Regions from separate parts of the Clostridium senegalense genome, predicted to be linked through region 2. Evidence: a T-box and tRNA genes for the amino acid it is inferred to sense, from the RefSeq annotation. Region 2 holds a T-box; the other regions hold tRNA genes.
The links. The T-box of region 2 lies ahead of thrS (threonine--tRNA ligase). A T-box ahead of a tRNA ligase gene usually reads a tRNA of that ligase, here a tRNA-Thr.
Positions count from the first base shown of each region.

Region 1: it has a tRNA-Thr gene. The T-box ahead of thrS (threonine--tRNA ligase) is inferred to sense a tRNA for this amino acid. The anticodon was not compared.
Region 3: it has a tRNA-Thr gene. The T-box ahead of thrS (threonine--tRNA ligase) is inferred to sense a tRNA for this amino acid. The anticodon was not compared.

Region 1 covers NZ_JAHLNC010000003.1:260,432-264,647, reverse strand. The annotation lists gene KQI36_RS08510 (BaiN/RdsA family NAD(P)/FAD-dependent oxidoreductase) at 1-674, opposite strand, end outside; tRNA gene KQI36_RS08505 (tRNA-Glu) at 1,301-1,375, shown strand; tRNA gene KQI36_RS08500 (tRNA-Val) at 1,382-1,457, shown strand; tRNA gene KQI36_RS08495 (tRNA-Asp) at 1,463-1,539, shown strand; tRNA gene KQI36_RS08490 (tRNA-Thr) at 1,547-1,621, shown strand; tRNA gene KQI36_RS08485 (tRNA-Glu) at 1,641-1,715, shown strand; tRNA gene KQI36_RS08480 (tRNA-Val) at 1,721-1,796, shown strand; tRNA gene KQI36_RS08475 (tRNA-Asp) at 1,803-1,879, shown strand; tRNA gene KQI36_RS08470 (tRNA-Thr) at 1,887-1,961, shown strand; tRNA gene KQI36_RS08465 (tRNA-Glu) at 1,980-2,054, shown strand; tRNA gene KQI36_RS08460 (tRNA-Val) at 2,060-2,135, shown strand; tRNA gene KQI36_RS08455 (tRNA-Asp) at 2,143-2,219, shown strand; gene KQI36_RS08450 (ATP-binding protein) at 2,621-3,598, opposite strand; gene KQI36_RS08445 (DnaD domain protein) at 3,591-4,216, opposite strand, start outside.
Region 2 covers NZ_JAHLNC010000005.1:110,209-114,424, forward strand. The annotation lists gene KQI36_RS10495 (alpha/beta hydrolase family protein) at 1-868, shown strand, start outside; gene KQI36_RS10500 (peroxiredoxin) at 1,013-1,483, opposite strand; T-box leader at 1,757-1,981, shown strand; gene thrS (threonine--tRNA ligase) at 2,414-4,216, shown strand, end outside.
Region 3 covers NZ_JAHLNC010000007.1:45,280-49,495, reverse strand. The annotation lists gene mreB (rod shape-determining protein) at 1-548, shown strand, start outside; gene yyaC (spore protease YyaC) at 615-1,154, opposite strand; gene KQI36_RS12335 (hypothetical protein) at 1,512-2,114, shown strand; tRNA gene KQI36_RS12330 (tRNA-Thr) at 2,281-2,355, shown strand; tRNA gene KQI36_RS12325 (tRNA-Tyr) at 2,361-2,445, shown strand; tRNA gene KQI36_RS12320 (tRNA-Val) at 2,454-2,529, shown strand; tRNA gene KQI36_RS12315 (tRNA-Thr) at 2,554-2,628, shown strand; tRNA gene KQI36_RS12310 (tRNA-Tyr) at 2,634-2,718, shown strand; tRNA gene KQI36_RS12305 (tRNA-Val) at 2,727-2,802, shown strand; tRNA gene KQI36_RS12300 (tRNA-Thr) at 2,826-2,900, shown strand; tRNA gene KQI36_RS12295 (tRNA-Tyr) at 2,906-2,990, shown strand; SAM riboswitch class I at 3,129-3,230, shown strand; gene metK (methionine adenosyltransferase) at 3,389-4,216, shown strand, end outside.

The DNA of each region.
Region 1 (4,216 bases), on a different contig from region 2:
TCACTACGAACAAGTTTTTTATTTACATATATATCAGTGTTTCCATCAAATTTAACACCGGATATAGCTTTAAGTTTTTTATAATCTAGTTTAAGTTGTACAATAGCTGGAACAGGATTAATTATTGAGTGACCTAAAGTTTTAGATAATTTAAATCCTGAGCCATCAGAACCAGTTTTGGGATAACTCTTTCCACCAGTTGCAATGACTAGTTTATTACAGGTGAAAAATTCATCATCAGTGCATTGAACTTTAAAATTTTTATTTTTATAAATGGTACATACTTTTTTATTTGTATAAATAGGTATACTACGTTCTTTAAGTGCTAACAATAATAAATCCACTACTGAAGATGCTTGCAGTGACATAGGATACATTTTTCCATCATCTAAAGTAGTTAAATATATTCCAATTGAATTAAAAAAATTTATAGTATCTTGTAAAGTAAATTTCTCTAAGGCAGATATAAAAAAATCTTTATTAGAGCTATGATATCTTAATGATGATAGATTTTTATTTGTTATATTGCAACGACCATTACCAGTTGTTAATATTTTTTTCCCAATTCTATCAGTACCTTCAATTATAGCAACATCTAAACCCATGTCTTTGCACAAAATAGAAGTAATAATACCAGAGGCACCGCCTCCAATTATAATAATATCGTGATTCAAATAAATTTCTCCTTCCTAAATGAAAGTTATAGAGTTAAATTACTCTACATATAATATAAATATGTAAAATTCTTGTAAACAAGTTTAAAAAAAATAAATATGTAAAAGATATAGGTATGTACATTGTAATTTTTAAGTATATACAAAAGTACGTAAATACCTAAATCATATTAAATTTAATAAAATATTTTAGAATAAAATTTTTGTACAATTAATTAATAAATCAAAAATCTAGATAGATTCATTATATATTATAACCGTTACAATTAAATAACATCAAATGAACTTTTAAAATATATAGTGATTAAAATAGAAAATGATAAATAATTATACAAAAAGGTAATTTTACCAGTGAAAAAGAAAGATATAAGTCTAAATATAGCTTAAAAAATCACTTTTTCATATGAATTTTTCAACAAAAGCAGTAATAAAATAATAAATTAGTTTAGTTTTAACCTATCTTAGCTAGTTTAAATTGTTGAAAATGCTAAATTTTAAAATAAAATAAAAAAATACGAAAAAAAATATAAAAAAATGTTGACATTAATAAAGAGTTTAGGTATTATATTACTTGTCGGGTGCGAAGGAAACTATGCACAAGACCTAACAAAAGCAAAAGGACATATGGCTCCTTGGTCAAGCGGTTAAGACACCACCCTTTCACGGTGGTAACAGGGGTTCGATTCCCCTAGGAGTCACCATTTAGTGGTCGCATAGCTCAGCTGGGAGAGCATCTGCCTTACAAGCAGAGGGTCACAGGTTCGAGCCCTGTTGTGACCACCACATACGGCCTAGTGGCTCAGTTGGTTAGAGTACCGGCCTGTCACGCCGGGGGTCGAGGGTTCGAGTCCCTTCTAGGTCGCCATAATTTTGCTGGCATGGCTCAACGGTAGAGCAGCTGACTTGTAATCAGCAGGTTGTAGGTTCGATTCCTATTGCCAGCTCCACTTTTTTAAAACATAATAAGGCTCCTTGGTCAAGCGGTTAAGACACCACCCTTTCACGGTGGTAACAGGGGTTCGATTCCCCTAGGAGTCACCATATTTGGTCGCATAGCTCAGCTGGGAGAGCATCTGCCTTACAAGCAGAGGGTCACAGGTTCGAACCCTGTTGTGACCACCAAAAATTGGCCTAGTGGCTCAGTTGGTTAGAGTACCGGCCTGTCACGCCGGGGGTCGAGGGTTCGAGTCCCTTCTAGGTCGCCATAATTTTGCTGGCATGGCTCAACGGTAGAGCAGCTGACTTGTAATCAGCAGGTTGTAGGTTCGATTCCTATTGCCAGCTCCACTTTTTAAAACATAATAAGGCTCCTTGGTCAAGCGGTTAAGACACCACCCTTTCACGGTGGTAACAGGGGTTCGATTCCCCTAGGAGTCACCATATTTGGTCGCATAGCTCAGCTGGGAGAGCATCTGCCTTACAAGCAGAGGGTCACAGGTTCGAACCCTGTTGTGACCACCAAAAATCTGGCCTAGTGGCTCAGTTGGTTAGAGTACCGGCCTGTCACGCCGGGGGTCGAGGGTTCGAGTCCCTTCTAGGTCGCCAACTAAAACCTTGAACTTAGTTCAAGGTTTTTTTATTTTTAAAATAGTAATATTCAGGAAGGTCATATTCGGCCTTCCTTTTTTATATATTAAATCATTAGTGCAGATGAGAAGTCAAAGGTTGCATTAAATATATTAAGAAAACCTATAGAGTAAGTAGCAACTATTGAAAAAACAAAATTCACAATACTTTGAAAACGTGGTAATATATAGGTAGACAAAGTTGGTTATAGTCGTTTATCCTTTAAAAGAAATTTTCCTTTTGTATGAAAAGCTCAGCTTGAAAAAGTTGAGCTTTTTATTTTTTATGTTTAATGAACAACAAAGATTTGATGATTAATATAAATGTATCTTCCTATATAACAAAAAAACTATCTTTAAGTTTAAAGATAGTTTTTTATATTAGCGCCTTTTTGAGCGTGCTACTTTTAATCTTAAATCATCACCAAAAAATTTTTTTAGTGTAAAGTTACCAAATAGTCTAGATGTAAATCTTTCAGAATATATAGATGAAAGTTCATCTAATGCATAGTTAGTAGAAATAATCATTTTTTTATCTTTTAAGAGTTTAGTATTTAAAAGATTAAAAAGCTCTTTTTTACTAAAATCTGAAAGTTGTTCTGTTCCTAAGTCATCTATAATCAATAAATCACAATCTACTAAGCTTTCATATAATCCTATATTATTATTAAACTTAGCATCTTTTAAATTTGATATAAGATCATCAGAAGTTCTATATATAACAAAGTGTCCAGCATCTATTAAATCTTTAGCTATGCAATGAGAAAGAAAAGTTTTACCTGTTCCTGGATTACCATAGAATAGTAAGTTCTCATTATGATTTTTAAAATCCTCCACGTATATAATAGAGCTTTTATATATTCGTTCCATATTAGCTCTAGGACTTAAATTACCTTGGTAAAAATCCTTTGAAAAGTAATTTATATCGAAATTTTTAAAGCTATGCTTATCAAGTAAGTGCTTTAAATCAGAATTTTCATAACCAACCTTTACAAGGTACCTTTTATAGCAATCACATTTTTTAGTGTAGATATATCCAGTATCCTTACATTTATCACATTTATATATAAGTGATAAATAATCCATAGGATAGCCATTAGAAACTAAAAGCTCTGATTTTTTCATTTTTAAATCAATCATTTTATTTTTTATACTATTAATGGCAGCATCTTTATCATCCATTGGTTTTATTGCTATAAGTGATAATTTTACTGAAAGTTTTCCTATTTCATTTTCAATATCTATAACTTGAGGAAGAGCTTTTTGTATCTCCATTTTTCTCTTTTCTAATTTAAGCTCTTCATTTTTTCTTACCGTTTCATACATTTTCATAACTTGTGAATGAAAAGTTTTATTCATTATCATACCATCCTAACAAATCTTTTTCTAATTTATCGAAATCATAATTTCGTTGTTCAAAATTATTAAAAGTATCTTTATTAGAAGATTTTACTATAGGTTTATAATTAAGCTTTTTCTTATCCTTTTTCTCAATATCTTCAAGAGTAGATATTCCGGATTTAAACCAACTATTAAGTATTCCATCAATATATTTAAAATCCGCCCTATTAAGTCGTTCGAAGCAAATATCACAAGCTTTATAAATAATTTCATTAGAAAATTTATAAGTATGAATCCATTTTGAAATCATATCTTCCTGTGGTTTCATAACATCAGGAGAATTAACGCCTAAATATTTAAGGATTTTTCTTATACTAATCCATTTATCTTCATGTCTTTTTATAAAGCTTTGCGCTTCATCAATAGTTGATATCTTTTGATCATGCCAAGCCATTGCTATTTTTTCAAAATACCTATAGTCAACCTTACCTTTAGAAACACAGTATTGAATTAGTAAAAGTATAAGCTCTGGAGAAAAGTTAAAGTCCTTTTGCCAACTTAAATAGCATTCTATTTCTTTTGGCGATAGAGTTCTTCCTATTAATTTCTCAATATCTTGTAACATATCTTTAATAG
Region 2 (4,216 bases):
TTATTTTAAAAGCTATCTTTATATTTATGGAGCAAACCATGGCCAATTCAATAGCACTTGGGGACGATATGATCTTAACAAGCCAATGGGATGGTTTTTAAATACTAAGCCAATTATTAAAGATGAGGATCAAAAAAATATATTAAAAGGATATTTAACTGGTTTTTTTGATTGTACTCTAAAGGATAAGAATGAATATAAAGACATGTTTATAAACTATAAAAATATTCAAAATGATTTACCTAGAACTGTATATGTAAATGAATATGAAGATAGTAATTTTAAAGTTATAGCTAATTATGAAGAAGATTTAGATTTAAAAACATCGTCTTTAAAAGATAGTTCTATATTTGGAAAGAATTTTACCATATGGCGTGAAGAAAAGGTTAGAAGAAGGGATGGTTCTTCTACTAGAAATACAGCAGTTAGACTTAGGTGGTATAAGGGTTCTGGAAGCTTTTATACTATATCACTTCCAGAGAATGATATTTATTTAGAGAATATAAATAATAACTCAATACTGCAATTTTCAGCATGTAGAATGGATAATTACGATGTTTTAAAAAATGAATTTAATGATGTAGATTTTACAATTCAATTGGAAGATGTTAATGGAAATATCTCATCTCTTTTATTAAAAGATTACTATACGTTATATCCTCCATTAAGGTCTAATTTATATAAAAATAACTTTCTAGTTAAAAACAATACAATAGAACATGAACTTCAAAATTTTACTTTCCCAATAGAAGAATTTGTTAAAAACAATTCTAAATTAAATATTAAGAAATTAAAAACTATAAAGTTTGTTTTTGATAAAGGAGTTAAAGGAGATATTCTGCTAGATAATATTGGAGTATGTATTTAAAGACATTTTTTATTATTTAAATAAAAGTTAGTTATGTTTGAACTTTCTAGGTTGTTTTAAACAATATTATATTAATTATACTTTTTAATTTGAGATATAATAAAACCAGTACTTAATAAAATAGTACTGGTTTTCTATTTAAAATTATAATCCTAAAAAACATTGAACATTTTCTACATGTCCTGCAACTTTTACTTTTCTATATATTTTTTCAATATTACCGCTTTCATCAATTATAAAAGTACTTCTTTCAATTCCAATGGTCTTTTTCCCATAGATATTTTTTTCTTTTAAAACTCCATATAAGTTGCACACTTCTTCTTTTTCGTCAGATAATAATACAAATGGTATATTATATTTTTCGATAAATTTATCATGAGATTTTAAAGAATCTCTACTTACACCTAATATTACTGAATTTTTTTCTTTAAAATCGTTATATACGCTTGTAAAGGCTAGTGCTTCTTTAGAACATCCAGAAGTATTATCTTTTGGATAAAAGTATAAAATTACTTTTTCCCCTAAATAATCACTTAATTTATGTTCATTTTTATCACTTCCCATTAATGTAAAATCTGGTGCCTTTATTCCTTCTGTTAAAATTAAATTCTCCATAAAGAAAACTCCTTTCAATTCTAAACATATTATTAATAATAATTATCTCATAGTAAATGTTATTAGTAAAGCGATAAATAAATTGTACTTTTATTCTATATAGTTTTTTAAAATATGCTATAAATTATAAGTACAATTTAAAAAACTATAAAAAATTTTCAGAAATGTGTTTACAAAGTAATTTTAGTATGATACTATAAGTATAAATTATTAATCTTTTCTGAAAAGGTTATATATTTGAATTTGTGCACAAATAAATGTAAATTAAATATTAAATAGACTATGATAGGAAGAGTATTATAGGTTACAGTTTACAGAGAGGGAATATCACTGGCTGGAAGTATTCCTAAATATGACTATAAGAAAACTACCCTGGAGTTATGGCTTATTAGCTTTTAAAGTGAAATGTCATCGGTTAGATGCCGTTATTAAAACGAGAAGAATTGAATTTTAATTCAATTTGGGTGGAACCACGAATATACAGCATTCGTCCCAACAGGGATGGATGCTTTTTGTTTTACCCAAAATCAGTAATGATTTTAAATTAATAATAAAATAATAAATTAAGCTAAAGTTTTACATAAAATTATTGAAATACAAAAACAAAAGTTCTCTTAATATTAAAATAATTACAAACTATGTGTAATATTAAAATTTATAATTAAAATATAATTTTAAAAGTGTACATAGAATTATAATATTAAGCATTTATTATCAAATGAGAATAGAAACTTTATTATAAAATAATTAAAAATGTTTTATGACGATACTTATAAACGACGTATTATATAGCTTTACAATAAAAAATAATAAACATAAATCTTTTTTAAAAATAAATTTATATTTTCAATTGATAAGGAATTTTTGAAAATTAAGCATTAAAAGTTTGAGAATTTATATAAAAAATATTTTGGAGGGATAACAATGAAAATGATAAATATAAGATTAAAAGATAATTCAATAAAAGAAATAGAGGAAAATATTAGTGTATATGAACTTGCTAAATCAATTAGCAACAAATTAGCAAAAGTAGCTATAGTAGGAAGAGTTAATGATGAATTAGTTGATTTAAGTTATAAATTAAAAGAAAATGATAAAGTTGAAATTTTAACATATGAAGATAAAGAAGCTATAGATGTTTTAAGACATTCAACTACTCATATAATGGCACAAGCTGTTCAAAGACTTTATAAAAATGCTAAATTAGCAATAGGACCTTCAATCGACAATGGATTCTACTACGATTTTGATGTTGAAAAAGCTTTTTCAGAACAAGATTTAGAAAAAATTCAATGTGAAATGGATAAAATAATAGAAGAAAATCTTCAATTTGAAAGAATAGATGTATCAAGAGAAGAAGCAATAAAGTTAATGGAAGATAAATGTGAACCATATAAAATAGAACTTATTAAAGAATTACCAGAAGGAGAAAATATTTCACTATATAGACAAGGTGATTTTGTTGATCTTTGCAGAGGACCACATATTCCATCATCAAAATATATAAAAGCTTTTAAATTATTAAGTGTAGCAGGTGCATATTGGAAAGGTAATGAAAAAAATAAAATGCTTCAAAGAATTTATGGTACAGCTTTCGAAGATAAGAAAGCCCTTGATGCATACTTAAACAACTTAGAAGAAGCTAAAAAAAGAGATCATAGAAAGTTAGGTAAAGAGCTTAAATTATTTACAGTTATGGAAGAAGGACCAGGATTCCCATTCTTTTTACCAAATGGAGTAGTGTTAAAAAATACTTTAATAGATTTTTGGAGACAACTTCATATAGAAGATAACTATATAGAAATAGAAACACCTATAATGTTAAATAAAAAATTATGGGAAACTTCAGGACACTGGTATCACTATAAAGAAAATATGTACACTTCTGTTATAGATGAAGAAGAATTTGCATTAAAACCTATGAACTGTCCTGGTGGAATGCTTGTATATAAATCAGAAGCACATTCATATAGAGATTTTCCAATGAGAGTTGCAGAACTTGGAAGAGTTCATAGACATGAACTTTCAGGAGCGTTACATGGACTTATGAGAGTTAGAGCGTTTACTCAAGATGATGCCCATATATTTATGTTACCAGATCAAATAAAATCAGAAATCAAAGGTGTTATATCACTTATTGATAAAGTTTATTCAAAATTTGGATTTAAATATAGTGTAGAACTTTCAACAAGACCAGAAAATTCTATGGGTAGTGATGAAGAATGGGCAATTGCAGAATCTTCATTAAGTGGAGCTCTAGATGAAATAAATATGGAATACAAAATAAATGAAGGTGATGGAGCTTTCTATGGTCCTAAAATAGATTTCCATCTTGAAGATAGTATAGGAAGAACTTGGCAATGTGGTACTATCCAATTAGACTTCCAACTTCCACAAAGATTTGATCTTAACTATATAGGAGCTGATAGTGAAAAACATAGACCAATAGTTATTCATAGAGTAATTTTAGGTAGTATCGAAAGATTTATTGGTATATTAATAGAACATTTTGCTGGAAAATTCCCAACATGGTTAGCGCCAGTTCAAGTAAAGGTACTTCCTATATCAAATAAATTTAATGACTATGCAATGGAAGTAACTAAAACTCTTAAGGATAATAATATAAGAGTTCAATTAGATGATAGAGATGAAAAAGTAGGATACAAAATTAGAGAAGCTAGCAATGAAAAAGTTCCTTATATAATAGTTATAGGTGAAAGAGAAGTTGCTGAC
Region 3 (4,216 bases), on a different contig from region 2:
CTACAGATATAGCTGTTATATCTTTAGGTGGAATGGTAGTTAGAGAATCTATTAAAGTAGCAGGAGATAATTTTGATGATGCTATAATTAAATACATAAGAAAAAAACACAAATTAATGATAGGTGAGAGAACTGCTGAAGATTTAAAGATAAACATAGGATCAGCTTATAAAAAAGATGAAGAAATTGACATGGATATAAGAGGAAGAGATTTAATTACAGGTCTTCCTAAAAATATAACTGTTAATTCTACAGAAATGAGAGAAGCTTTAAGAGAAGCAGTAGCTTCAATTGCGGAGTGTACTCATGCTGTACTAGAAAAAACACCACCAGAATTAGCAGCAGATATTGCTGAAAAAGGCATAGTTATGACTGGTGGAGGAGCACTTTTAGATGGTCTAGATAAATTAGTACAAGACTATACAAAGGTACCAGTATATGTAGCTGAAAATTCTGTTTCATGTGTTGCAATAGGAACAGGAAAAGCATTAGAATTTATAGATAAAATGGGTGATTCCTTTGGAGGACAAGACCTATCTTTTTATTAATAATTTGATTGATAAAATGACACAGTTTTTTACTGTGTCATTTTATTATTTAAAATTATGGGAAATTTAAATAAAAGATGAGTTATCAAAAGCTAAGTAATATGAATGCAAAAGAGCCTTTGTTATAACCTTAGATAATTGCATAATTAGGTTTAATCTTATATTTCTATTTGTAAATAATTCCGTATCATCACTAGAATCTATAATTCCGATTAAAGACATATCTCCTACTGGTGGAAGTAATTTTCCGACACCTTTGCCAGGGTTTATGGAAAAGTCCCTTGCTTGTATTTCACCTATACTTGAATGTGGTCCAAGACAAGCATCAATTCCTATTATTTTTGAATTAGGATGTTTAAGTTTAATTTCATTCAACTTATTTTCTAAGTTTAATGCATGTATAGGATCAGAAATTGTTCCATAAACAGGTAAAGGGAAAAAATTTTCTTTTAAACAGGTTCCAACTAGTGGACCTAAACAATCGCCTATGCATCTATCTGTACCTATACATATAATAATAGTATCTTCATCTAAATAATCTTTAATAAAAGTAGCTAAGTTGTAATAAGCTAGGGGATTTTTATAATGGGTTTTAATTTTAGTCACTGATTGCACCTCCTAGAGAATTGTGATTCATTTTAAAGAAATTTAAGTATCAACTTAAAATTGATTTATACAAAATAAAATTTAATTATTATCTTCTATAATATTTGTATAAATGTAAAAATATGAAAAATGCGCTTAATAATATATATGCAAAAAAACAGAATGTGATTATAAACATTTAGAAAAAAATAAAAATATTTTTTATGTAAGTATACATTTGAATATGAGTCTTTGGATTTGTTAATAATTAAGTATATATAAAATTTTTTATGTTCATAATATTAAATGGGAGTGATAATTATAAAAAAAATATATTCATGTATAATAATTTTGTGTACTATAATTTATAGTTGTACTATGTTGAATGTCTATAGAAATCATGAGGATTTAGTTGTAAAAAATGAAATTAATATAGAGTCTGAAAAAATTAAAAAAAATGATGAAATTGCAAAGGAAAACCAAAACAAGAGTTATTCAGATCCTTTGATTTTTAATAAGAAAAAAAATGAAGAGAATACTAAAGAAGCTTTAAAAGAGAAGATTATTGAAAATAATGAGGAAAATATTAATACTTATGATGAGGTAAGAAAGTATAAAAATAAAAAATATTTTTATGATGACATGAAAGAATTTGAGAATAATGGTGATGTTACAGTTGAAGAATTTGATTCTTACAATAAAAATAAAAAAAAATTAGATAAAGAGCTAGTGAGGGCAGAAGCAAAGGAAGTTCTAAAACAAGTATCCTTATCAGAAAAGAAAAAACTAATAACATTTGCATATAAAGTACCTAAAAAAGAATTTAATAATATAGTTAAATATTTAAATTATGAAAATAAAGATTTAGGTGTAAAAAAAGTTATATCTGTATTAGAAAAATATTTAACAGAAGAAGAAATTAAAGAAGCTAAAGAAATTGCCAAACCTTTTATAAACAAAGAAATAACTAAAGAATTTTAAAAATGATTTTAATTTAACAAAGTAAATTGGTAAGAAAAAGAGAGAAAAACTTAGAAAGTAAGAATAAATTTAAAATAATTGCTTGTAAAGGCTAAATTTGGATTTGAAAAAAATACTCCAAGATTATAAAATAAACCTTGTCGAAGTTACCGACTAAAAATAACACGCTAGCATGGCTCAACGGTAGAGCAGCTGATTTGTAATCAGCAGGTTGTAGGTTCGATTCCTATTGCTAGCTCCATAAGTGGAGGAGTTCCCGAGTGGCCAAAGGGGGCAGACTGTAAATCTGTTACGTTTCGTTTCGATGGTTCGAATCCGTCCTCCTCCACCATATAACACGGTCGCATAGCTCAGCTGGGAGAGCATCTGCCTTACAAGCAGAGGGTCACAGGTTCGAACCCTGTTGTGACCACCATTAAACTTAAAATATAAATAATACGCTGGCATGGCTCAACGGTAGAGCAGCTGACTTGTAATCAGCAGGTTGTAGGTTCGATTCCTATTGCCAGCTCCATAAGTGGAGGAGTTCCCGAGTGGCCAAAGGGGGCAGACTGTAAATCTGTTACGTTTCGTTTCGATGGTTCGAATCCGTCCTCCTCCACCATATAACACGGTCGCATAGCTCAGCTGGGAGAGCATCTGCCTTACAAGCAGAGGGTCACAGGTTCGAACCCTGTTGTGACCACCATTAAACTTAAAATATAATAATATGCTGGCATGGCTCAACGGTAGAGCAGCTGACTTGTAATCAGCAGGTTGTAGGTTCGATTCCTATTGCCAGCTCCATAAATGGAGGAGTTCCCGAGTGGCCAAAGGGGGCAGACTGTAAATCTGTTACGTTTCGTTTCGATGGTTCGAATCCGTCCTCCTCCACCATACACTTTAGATTTTCTAAAGTGTTTTTATTTTTAAATAAATTAAATTATTGAATATATTTACCATATAAATCAAATAATATATTGTTGACAGTGATGTATTTTAATGATAATATTGTATCATAAAATTATATAATTACTCTTATCCAGAGAGGTGGAGGGAAAGGGCCCTATGAAACCCGGCAACCGGTGCGTAGCACAATGGTGCCAATTCCTGCAGAAATATTCTGCAAGATAAGAGAGTGCGAGTACGAAATTTCGACCTCTTCTTATCAAAGAAGAGGTTTTTTATTGCATAAAAATAGTAGTTACAAGGATTTTGTAATAATAAATATACCTTGTATTATTTTTAAGGCCACTCTCTTCGATTAGAACGGAAATTTGAAAGGAGATTTGAAAATGAGAAGATTATTTACATCAGAATCAGTAACAGAAGGGCATCCAGATAAAATTTGTGATCAAATATCTGATGCAGTATTAGATAGTATATTAGCAAAAGACTCTCATGCAAGAGTAGCTTGTGAAACAGCAGTAACTACAGGAATGGTGTTAGTTATGGGTGAAATAAGCACAAATTGCTATATAGATATTCCTAAAGTAGTAAGAGAAACAATAAAAGAAATAGGTTATACAAGAGCAAAATATGGATTTGATTATAAAACTTGTTCAGTATTAACATCAATAGATGAGCAATCACCTGACATTGCACAGGGTGTAGATGAAGCTATTGAAAAAAGAGGACAAGAAATGGATGAAGTAGAAGCAGTTGGAGCTGGAGATCAAGGTATGATGTTTGGATTTGCAAGTAAAGAAACTCCAGAATATATGCCACTTCCAATAGCTATGTCTCATAGACTTTCAAGAAGATTAACAGAAGTTAGAAAAAATGGAACATTAGAATATTTAAGACCAGATGGAAAAACTCAAGTTACAGTTGAATATGAAAATGAAACTCCAGTAAGAATAGATACAATAGTAATATCTACACAACACTGTGAAACTGTAACACAAGAACAAATAAGAGAAGATTTAATGAAGCATGTTGTAAAAGCTGTTGTTCCAGCAGAATTATTAGACGAAAATACTAAATACTATATAAATCCAACTGGTAAATTTGTTATAGGTGGACCACAAGGAGATTCTGGTTTAACAGGAAGAAAAATAATAGTAGATACTTATGGTGGATATGGAAGACACGGTGGCGGAGCATTTTCAGGAAAAGATGCA